One region of the Lysinibacillus sp. FSL L8-0126 genome, then DNA from elsewhere that is predicted to be linked to it. Evidence: riboswitches for the same ligand, from Rfam matches in the RefSeq annotation. Region 1 holds a riboswitch; the other holds the start of a gene.
What was found. A riboswitch is a leader RNA that binds a small molecule or an ion and turns the genes downstream of it on or off. The one in region 1 is predicted to bind cobalamin.
Positions count from the first base shown of each region.

Region 2: another riboswitch for cobalamin. It lies ahead of MHI34_RS09295 (hypothetical protein); the one in region 1 lies ahead of metE (5-methyltetrahydropteroyltriglutamate--homocysteine S-methyltransferase).

Region 1 is NZ_CP152028.1:3,867,400-3,872,144, reverse strand. Features, by position in the region: gene MHI34_RS18705 (hypothetical protein) at 1-13, opposite strand, end outside; gene MHI34_RS18700 (DUF3888 domain-containing protein) at 243-980, opposite strand; gene MHI34_RS18695 (Lsa family ABC-F type ribosomal protection protein) at 1,143-2,624, opposite strand; cobalamin riboswitch at 3,179-3,358, shown strand; gene metE (5-methyltetrahydropteroyltriglutamate--homocysteine S-methyltransferase) at 3,537-4,745, shown strand, end outside.
Region 2 is NZ_CP152028.1:1,898,349-1,903,093, forward strand. Features, by position in the region: gene MHI34_RS09290 (glutathione peroxidase) at 12-557, shown strand; cobalamin riboswitch at 657-857, shown strand; gene MHI34_RS09295 (hypothetical protein) at 1,010-1,567, shown strand; gene MHI34_RS09300 (ABC transporter substrate-binding protein) at 1,551-2,501, shown strand; gene MHI34_RS09305 (tyrosine-protein phosphatase) at 2,644-3,411, shown strand; gene MHI34_RS09310 (MATE family efflux transporter) at 3,562-4,745, shown strand, end outside.

The DNA of each region.
Region 1 (4,745 bases):
AATCAACCTTCATTTAAATCCTCCATCAATCATAAATCCTTTCTGATCATAACACTTTCTCAGAAAAATTTTAATGCTTAATATTTTCCTTCAATAATGTGGAATGGACTCATGCAAACGATAAAGATAATAAAGATTTAGCATTAAGGAGTTCCCACAAATGGGATGATAGAAAAAATGTTAATTATAAAATTATTTAACAAAAGAAGAAGAATCGGAAAAATTAAATTTCCCATTCTTCTTTATATATACCAGGGTAATTGATGCTGCATTTTCTTACCTGGCTTACTTGCTTTATTTATTACGGTCCATGTGCCGTCTTTCTTTTGCAGCTGATAGCTTACATTGGTCCCATCTGCCCTTTTAAAGAGCATATAGCCTGTATTGTCTTTGATAAAGGTGACAGGGTCAACTACATTTTTATAGGGTATCTTTCGCTCAGGAAATAAAATATTGTTTGCTATTTCATCTGCAATCGTAGCAAGAGGCTTCATTTCATTATTTATTTCAGCCTTGTATTGCAATTGATTGTATCGATAGGAAATGAACGAGGCTAAATTCAAATTAAAGCTCTGCTGTATGTCTAAAAGTGTTGTGCGATAGAATGCATCTATTGCTTTTTCTACATTATCTGCCTCATGTTTATAGTGAAGGGTGTTCACATCAGTTGGACTGATTTCAAACGTAATGATTTCCTTGCTATACGGTGGGGAATGGGCATGTTCAAAAGTAGTAACTTGAACGTTAACCCTAAAGCTAAACTGACTTTCCCTAATAACGTTCAAAATGTTCGCATCATACAAGCCATACTGCTTAGGATAGCCGTAGTAATGGTCAATTTCCTTTTCTATAAATGGATTAAGGATTGTTATCAATGTATCAGTGATGAGTTTCTCATCAGCTTGTTCGCTTTGTGCATAAATCTTACTGGGCATAATCAAAATAGTGACTATAGTCATTAAAGTAGCGATTTTTTTCATGGGATTGCTAGCCTTTCTATAAAATATTTCTTTATAGTGTGCGTCGATCACAGAAAATTATTAAACGTTTTATAGTTAAAGATAAAAATAATAAAGGTGTCACTTGGTTTCATTAAAAAGAAGAATCCATTTTGAAAATGGACTCTTCTCTAAATGATTCCTTTATGACAAAGCTATTGTTTTCGTTGCTACGGTTTGTTGAAAGGCTTGGTCATGCTCCACAAAAATCATTGTAGGATTAAAACTTTGAATAAGCTCTTCAATCTGCATGCGCGAATAAATATCAATAAAATTTAAGGGTTCATCCCAAATATAGAGATGTGCTTTTTCACACAAACTTTTGGCAATCAACAGCTTTTTCTTTTGCCCACCTGAATAATGTGAGATGTCTTTATCAAATTGAATCCGCTCAAAGTCCATCTTTCGCAGAATAGATTTAAATAACGTCTCATCTATAGCATGCTCTTCAATAAAATCCGATAATGCTCCCTTCAAATGAGCAGTATCCTGTTGAACATAGGAGATAATAAGGCCAGCAGCTAAATGTATAGAGCCTGTATGCTGTATAGGCTTGCCAAGAAGCAGCTGTAGGATACTACTTTTTCCGCTTCCATTTTTGCCATCGAGAACAATGCGATCACCTTGCGCCACTTTGAAGCTAATAGGCTGATTCACAAAGTTGTCGTCATACTGAATTGATACATCCGTTACAACAACCATGTCTTTTGATGGAAATGCTAATGGTTGTACTTTTAAAGATTCCGTTTTTTCAACATTTTTTAGCAGTTTTGATTTTTCATCAATCGCTTTTTGCTGCCTAGATTCCAAGTTCTTTGCTCGCTTCATCATCTTGGCTGCTTTATGTCCAACAAAGCCTTTATCTAGCTTAGAACCCGAATTCGTAGTTCCATTTTTGGAAGCCTCCACTTGATTAGACCAACCTACCGAACGCTTGGAAGACTGCGTTAAACGGTCGATATCTTTTTGCAGACGTTGATTAGTTGCTTCTTCATGTTCCTGCTGTCGATCAAAATTTAACTTCCAAGTTGAGTAGTTACCACTTTGAACATCAATATTGGCTCTATTGATCGATAAAATATGATCAACACAGCCATCTAAAAAGGCTCTGTCATGCGAAATTAAAATAAATCCTTTTTTCTTGCGTAGATAATCAGAGACCGTCTTTCGTGCATCTGTATCGAGATGATTGGTTGGCTCATCAATTAATAGAAACTGTCCCTCTGTTAAAAAGAGCGCTGCAAGCAACACCTTTGTTTGCTCTCCATTAGATAATGTTTGAAAAGGGCGATACATGACCTCAGCATCGACATCTAGATAGGCTATTTCACGAATATATTCCCAATCTTCTGCCAGAGGGCAAATTTCTTCAAAAATTTCGTACGTATATTTATTTGGGTCTGAAACAGGATAGGGGAAATAAGTAAATTCTACTGAAGAAATGATGTTCCCACTATACTCATAATTCCCTAATAGCAAATTAAAAAATGTTGTCTTCCCACGACCATTCCTACCGATAAATCCAAGTTTCCAATCTGTATCAATCTGAAAGTTGACACCCTCAAAAATATAATCAAAGCTGCTTGGGTAAGAAAACGTTAAGTCTTGTACTTGTATCATTGACATGATAATTCCTCCTTTGTATAGCAAATCATTTTTCTTTTATACAAAGTCGGTACATCCATCTATGCTAAATTTCTCCGTATAAGTTGATGGATGCTAACGACTTATACGGAGCATCACATGCGTCACAATAGGTTCAGAATCGCTCATTTTTTTCTCTCCTTTATTAGGTAGATGAAAGATACAGAATAAACTATGAGAGCAAGAAAAAATCCCCCCATTGGATATTGGAAGGATTAGTCTCTCACTGAATAAACTTTATTTGCCAATGACATCATGACAAATAAACGCAAACTGATTGTTAAAAATGGATAGACTAATCCTATATTTTGTCGTTTGAAGTGATTCATTTCAAATAAAAATATAGATTAGTTCATCATTGTCCATTCATCAGTCCTCTCATAATTGTATTTTTATAGTAACAAATTTTTTTATGGAATACAATGTAGCCTTATCTTCTTAAACCAATCCCTACAATAATTATAGAAATAATTTAGATAATCGTATAAAAATTATTTCTACTATTCTGAAAGATATGTTATAGTAGGAGCATAATTGAATAATGTGTAAGAATTGGTGCCAAATGAAAGTTTGGCTTAAAAGGGAAGTCGGTGCAAATCCGACGCTGTCCCGCAACTGTTATTCGGAGCAAATCACAAAGGCCACTGGGAAACCGGGAAGGCTGTGAGGCGTGTTGATGAGAAGCCAGGAGACCTGCCAATTTCTAGTACACACCAAATACCTACGTGGAAATAGGTGGTGAAAAGTGACCAAATCGGCACTGTGCGATAACAAATGATTTATGCGAAAGTAGATACTTTTTTCGTATTGTTTTAGCATTAAAAATTTCAACTAGCAGCCATTCTCCTCCTTGGAAAATGGCTTTTTATTTTTTTCTGAAAAGGAGATATAAAAATGACCTATACAAGCACACTCATTGGTTACCCGTATATCGGGGAAGATCGCGAATGGAAAAAAGCATTAGAAGCATTTTGGCGCAACGAGCTTTCTGAAGAGGATTTTGAGGATAGTTTAAAAAAAATCCGTTTAGCTAGAATTGACAAGCAGCTACAGCTTGGCATCGACATGGTGACAGTTGGCGATTTTACGTATTACGATAGAATGTTAGATACAGCATTAATGTTTGGTCTCATCCCAAAACGCTTTAACTGGCAGGGAGGGAAAGTAGATTTATCTACCTACTACAGCGTAGCAAGAGGGAATAAAACAGCTGTAGCTAGTGAGATGACAAAATGGTTTAATACAAACTATCACTATATTGTTCCTGAATACGAGGGACAGGCCTTGAAACTAACAGAAAATAAAGTGTTGGCCGATTTCTTAGAGGCGAAAGAAACGTACGGTATTATTGCAAAGCCAACATTGATTGGTCCCTATACATTCTGCAAGTTAACAAAAGGCTATAGCAAATTCACACAGGTTGAATACTTATTAGCTCTAATACCGCTCTATACACAAGTATTAAAAGAATTAGTAGATGCAGGTGCAAATTGGATTCAACTAGAAGAGCCATCACTTGTCACAACCCTTGATCCAGCAGACATCAAGCTTGTGCAAGAGATTTACGACCAGTTAGCCGTTGCGGTTCCAGAAGCGAAAATCATGCTGCAAACTTATTTTGAAGCATTATGCAACTATGAAACATTGATTACATTGCCTGTAGAAGGATTTGGCCTAGACTTTGTTCATGGCTATAAAGGAAATATGGCGTCACTTCGTCAATATGGTTTCCCTCAGGACAAAGTATTGGCAGTCGGGGTTGTTAATGGACGTGATATTTGGCGTTCCAACTTAGCGGAGGTCAATGCTACAATTCAGGCAATTGAGCATTTAAGTAATGCAGCAGAGCTATGGATTCAACCATCCAGCAATCTACAACATGTACCGATCACAACTGCTCTTGAAAATGAGATTGACCCTGTTCTGAAGCATGCCTTAGCCTTCGCAGATGAAAAGATTGTAGAAATCACGGAGCTAACTAAATGTAGACGAGATACAGAGGGTATCTTACAGCATAATTTTTCTGAAAGTATGAAGGCAATTGAGGCTCTAAAAAACCATCCAATCCGTCAAAACAAGTTGATCCATCAAGCAGTTCAAACT
Region 2 (4,745 bases), 2.0 Mb from region 1:
GGGGTTAAGACATGAGCATTTATAATTATTTAGTACGAAAACCTAATGGTGAAATTTTATCCATGGAAACATATCGTGGAAAAACGATGCTAATTGTCAATACGGCGAATCAATGCCGATTTACATATCAATTTGATGACTTACAAAAAATGTATGATAAATATGGGAAAGATAATTTTGTCGTTCTAGGATTTCCTTGCGATCAATTTGGTCATCAAAATCCTGAAGATGGCGAGGAGACTACGCATCTTTGTAAAGTGAATTATGGCGTTACCTTCCCAATTTTTGAGCTTGTACAAGTAAATGGAGAGACTACCCACCCATTATTCAATTATTTAAAACATGAAGTGGATTTTCGAGAGTTTGGCAAGGCGAGCATGCAGGAAAAAATGCTTGCTGAGGCAATTGTTCAACTTGCCCCTAACTTTTTAGATGGTCGTAATATTCGCTGGAACTTTACAAAGTTTTTAGTAGATGCTAACGGCAAGACCGTTGCACGCTTTGAACCAACAGATTCACAACTTGATATTGAACAGGCAATTGAAACTATACTATAAAACAGTTTTGTTTATCTTATTCTTTAGAAATGGTGACGATCCATTCAAAGCACAGCTATTTTTTCCTATTAATATATGATAAACTGCTTTACAAGTGAATTATTCTTGCAGAATAAAGGTGCTAACAAGCATAATCGGGAATTCGGTGAAAAACCGAAGCTGTTTCCGCAACTGTAAGTACAGCTAGTATAAAGGTTTACCACTGTCTTAACAGAGATGGGAAGGTACTTTATCACACATTCGTTTTTTATGTAATGAACTGTACAAGCCAGGAGACCGACCTTTGTTTGAACGTATAAAAACTTCTCGGAAGCTAGGAGGATATACGGCAAATACATAGGCTATGTCATGTTAATTTGGCCATTATTATGTTATTTTCGTCGTTCCTTTGCGTAAAGGAGCGGCGTTTTTTTATGCAAGAATTTTCATAATGAAAAGTGGGGGGATCGCAAGTGAAAAAAGATGCACGTTATTCTTGTTATCCATTTATGCGTGAAAAAGCTTCGACGGTTGATTTTGAGATTCGAACAGACAGTCTGACTACGCATTTGGGAGTTGCTTTAGCTGCAGTTAAGAAAGAGGATGTACAAGCTGTTGTAGAAGATTTAATGATTATTTTACCTATGGCCTACCATGTCAATGGCTCGGTTCGTGGAAAACTAGCCGTAACAGAAGAGGATCTTGCTTGGCTAAGTGAGCGCTATGATTTTTATGTTCGTCATGTGAAGGAAGAGATACAAAACTTTGTCTTACCTCAAGGTACAGAGGCTGCCGCTGCTCTACATCTTTGCCGTAGTGAAGCAAAAAAATCATATCGTACATTACACAAAGTATCGGATGAACGAGAGGTTCCAGCTATTCTTTTTGATTATTTAGGCCTATTAGCCAATGTGTGCTTCGTTATGGCTGTCTTTATGAATCAACAAGCAGGGATAGCTGAAATACCATTTATTAGTAAATCATATCCGATGAAAAAGAAAAAGGAGAATAATAATGAAGAAATTATTTAATGTTCAATGGCTAACAGTACTCTTCCTTGCAATGATTTTAGCAGGTTGTGGTACTTCGGTAGATACTAAAAATAAAGACGCTTCACAGGATACACAACAAACAGAGCAAACAAACTACAAAGTGACAGATGATCGCGGTGTAGAAATAGAGTTTAAAGAAGTACCAAAAACAGTTGTATCATTGCAACCAAGTAATACAGAAATTTTATTTGCTCTAGGTGTTGGTGATAAAATCGTAGGAGCAACTGAGTATGATACTTACCCAGAGGAAGCACAGAAAATTGAACGGGTTTCTGATTCTGTGAATTTTAACAGTGAACGAATCATAGCGTTGAAGCCAGATGTTGTTATAGCTTATACGATTGGTGATAAGGAAGCAATGAAACCACTTGAAGATGCTGGGATCAAAGTGTTTGTTATTCAATCAGCAGCTACATTCGATGATGTTTATGGTGACATCGAACAGATCGCAGCTGTAATGGGTGTTGCAGATAAAGGAAATGAAGTAAACGAAGAGATTAAAGCGAAATTAGCTGACGTTAAAGCAAAGGTGAAGGAAGTAAAAGCACCGAAAAATGTTTATTTAGAAATTAGTCCTAAGCCCGATATTTATACAGCAGGCTCTGGTACTTTCCAGCAAGAAATACTAGATGCAGCCAATGTTAAGAATGTTTTTTCTGACTTGAGCAGCTGGGCACAAGTTTCTGAGGAAGATGTCATAGTGAAAAACCCAGATGTTATTTTAACGACAGTAAACTACACAGAGGATCCAATAGGTGAAATACTTGCACGTGATGGATGGAATACAGTGACAGCAGTTCAAAATAAAGCAGTACAGACTCTTGATACAGATATCTCTAATCGACCTGGCCCACGTATTGGGGAAGCCGTAGAACTAGTAGCAAAGGCTGTCTATCCAGAGTTATTTAAATAAGAAACCATTCAAGGCTAGCTGTATACTGACAGCTAGCCATTTTTATGTGGGTTGTTATTTCCTAGTGTGAAAATTGGAATTAATTGAGTTAGTTCTATAAAATAAAAGTAAGAGTGCTCGATAATTTTAGGAGGTGTAGTAATTGGAACAGTTAGAGACAAAGATAATTCCATTTGAGGCAGTTTATAATTTTCGAGATATGGGGGGATATAGGACAAGGGATGGGCGCATTGTCAAGAACGGTTTATTTTACCGCTCAGCGGCTCTTGGGAAAATGACGTTGGCGGATAAAGAGCTATTTGAAACATTAGGGATTAAAACCATTTTTGATTATCGTGATAATAATGAGGCACACCATAATCCTAACCCTATGTTCTCACACGCTCAATATATTCAAATACCAGCGAAGGGCAATCATACATTTGAAATGCCTACAAATGCTGGTGGTAGAGATTTTTATAAAGCAGTAAGCCCCGAAATGTTCCGAGATTTTTATGCACAGATGCCGTTTAATAATCCTTCTTTTAAAGAGTTAATGAAAACCATACAAAATCCTGACAATTTGGGTCTTGTCCACCATTGTGCAGTTGGTAAGGATCGCACAGGTATAGGGGGAGCTCTTATTTTGCTAGCCTTAGATGTACCAGAGGAGACGATTATGGAAGACTATTTAAACACGAATATCCATTTACGTCCAATGGTAGACAGAATGGCACAGGCTATTCAACATCAATATAATGAGCAAGAATTACAGCAATTCTATGCATTAATGTCTGCTCGAGAAGACTATTTACAAGCAGCATTGGATGCTATGGATTACCATTATGGCTCAAAGACTAAGTTTTTAGAGCAGGAGTTTGGCCTAACTATTGCTAGACGAGAGCAATTGCAAGCTTATTGCTTAACATAACAATGACCCCTTTCACATATCTGTGTGAGAGGGATTTTTTATGTGGAAGCGCTGTCTTCCTATAAACCTCTTTACAGTCTGAAAATTTATGATAAGATACAATAGATTTTTAAGAAAAATATAGGAGAAGTGAAAGTATTGGCAGAGACAATGAAAGAGACAAATAAGTTAAGTCTATTCCATTTAACATGGCCTATTTTCTTAGAAGTATTTCTATTTATGTTAATGGGATTAGCCGATACTTTTATGCTCAGTGCTTTATCAGATAATGCTGTATCCGGAGTAGGTGCAGCCAATCAATATATCCATATTGCGATCTTGATTCTTGAAGTGGTAGGGAATGGTGCATCCATTGTCGTTTCACAGTATTTAGGTTCAAGACGTTTTTTTGAAGCAGCGAAAATATCGGCTTTAGCTGTCACAATGAATTTGGTTGTTGGACTGTTAATGAGTATTCTATTTTTCTTCTTTGCAAAACATTTAATGACTATGATGAACTTGCAGGGAGAAGTACTTCACTATGCACAAAGTTATTTAGTTATCATCGGGAGTTTTATTTTTCTACAGGCTATTATTAATGCACTTGCTGCAATTATTCGTGTACATGGTTGGACGAAGCAAACGATGTATGTATCACTTGGCATGAATATCTTGCATGTTGTGCTAAACTATGGTCTGATTTTTGGGAATTTAGGTTTACCAGAGCTTGGTGTAAAAGGAGCGGCTATTTCTTCGGTCATTAGTCGAGGATTAGCTGTACTAGTGTTTTTCTGGTTGCTCTATCAAGTGATGGAAGTACGCGTGAAGCTACACTATTATTTTGATTATTCTAAGGAATATGTAAGGAAAATATTAAACATTGGTTTACCTTCTGCCTTTGAACAGGTACTTTATCAGTTTTGTCAGATTGTCTTTTTATATTATGCGACATATTTAGGAGCAGAAACACTGGCAGCACGACAATATGCTATGAATATTTCGATGTTTACGTATTTATTTGCGATTGCCATTGGTACAGGAACAGCTATTATTATCGGACGTCATGTGGGGGCAGGGAAGAAGGATGAGGCATACCATCAACTATGGATAAGTGTCCGTGCGGCATTTGTTTTTACGATTATTATGGTTGCAGTCGTTACGATTTTCCGCAAACCACTCATGCATGTTTTTACCGATAATCCAGATATCATTACTATTGGAGCATCCGTGTTAGCCTTCAGTATTTTGCTAGAGACTGGCCGTACAATGAATATCGTTGTCATTAACTCTTTACGTGCTTCTGGAGATGCCAGATTTCCTGTGAAGATTGGTTTTCTATCGATGGTTTGTATGAG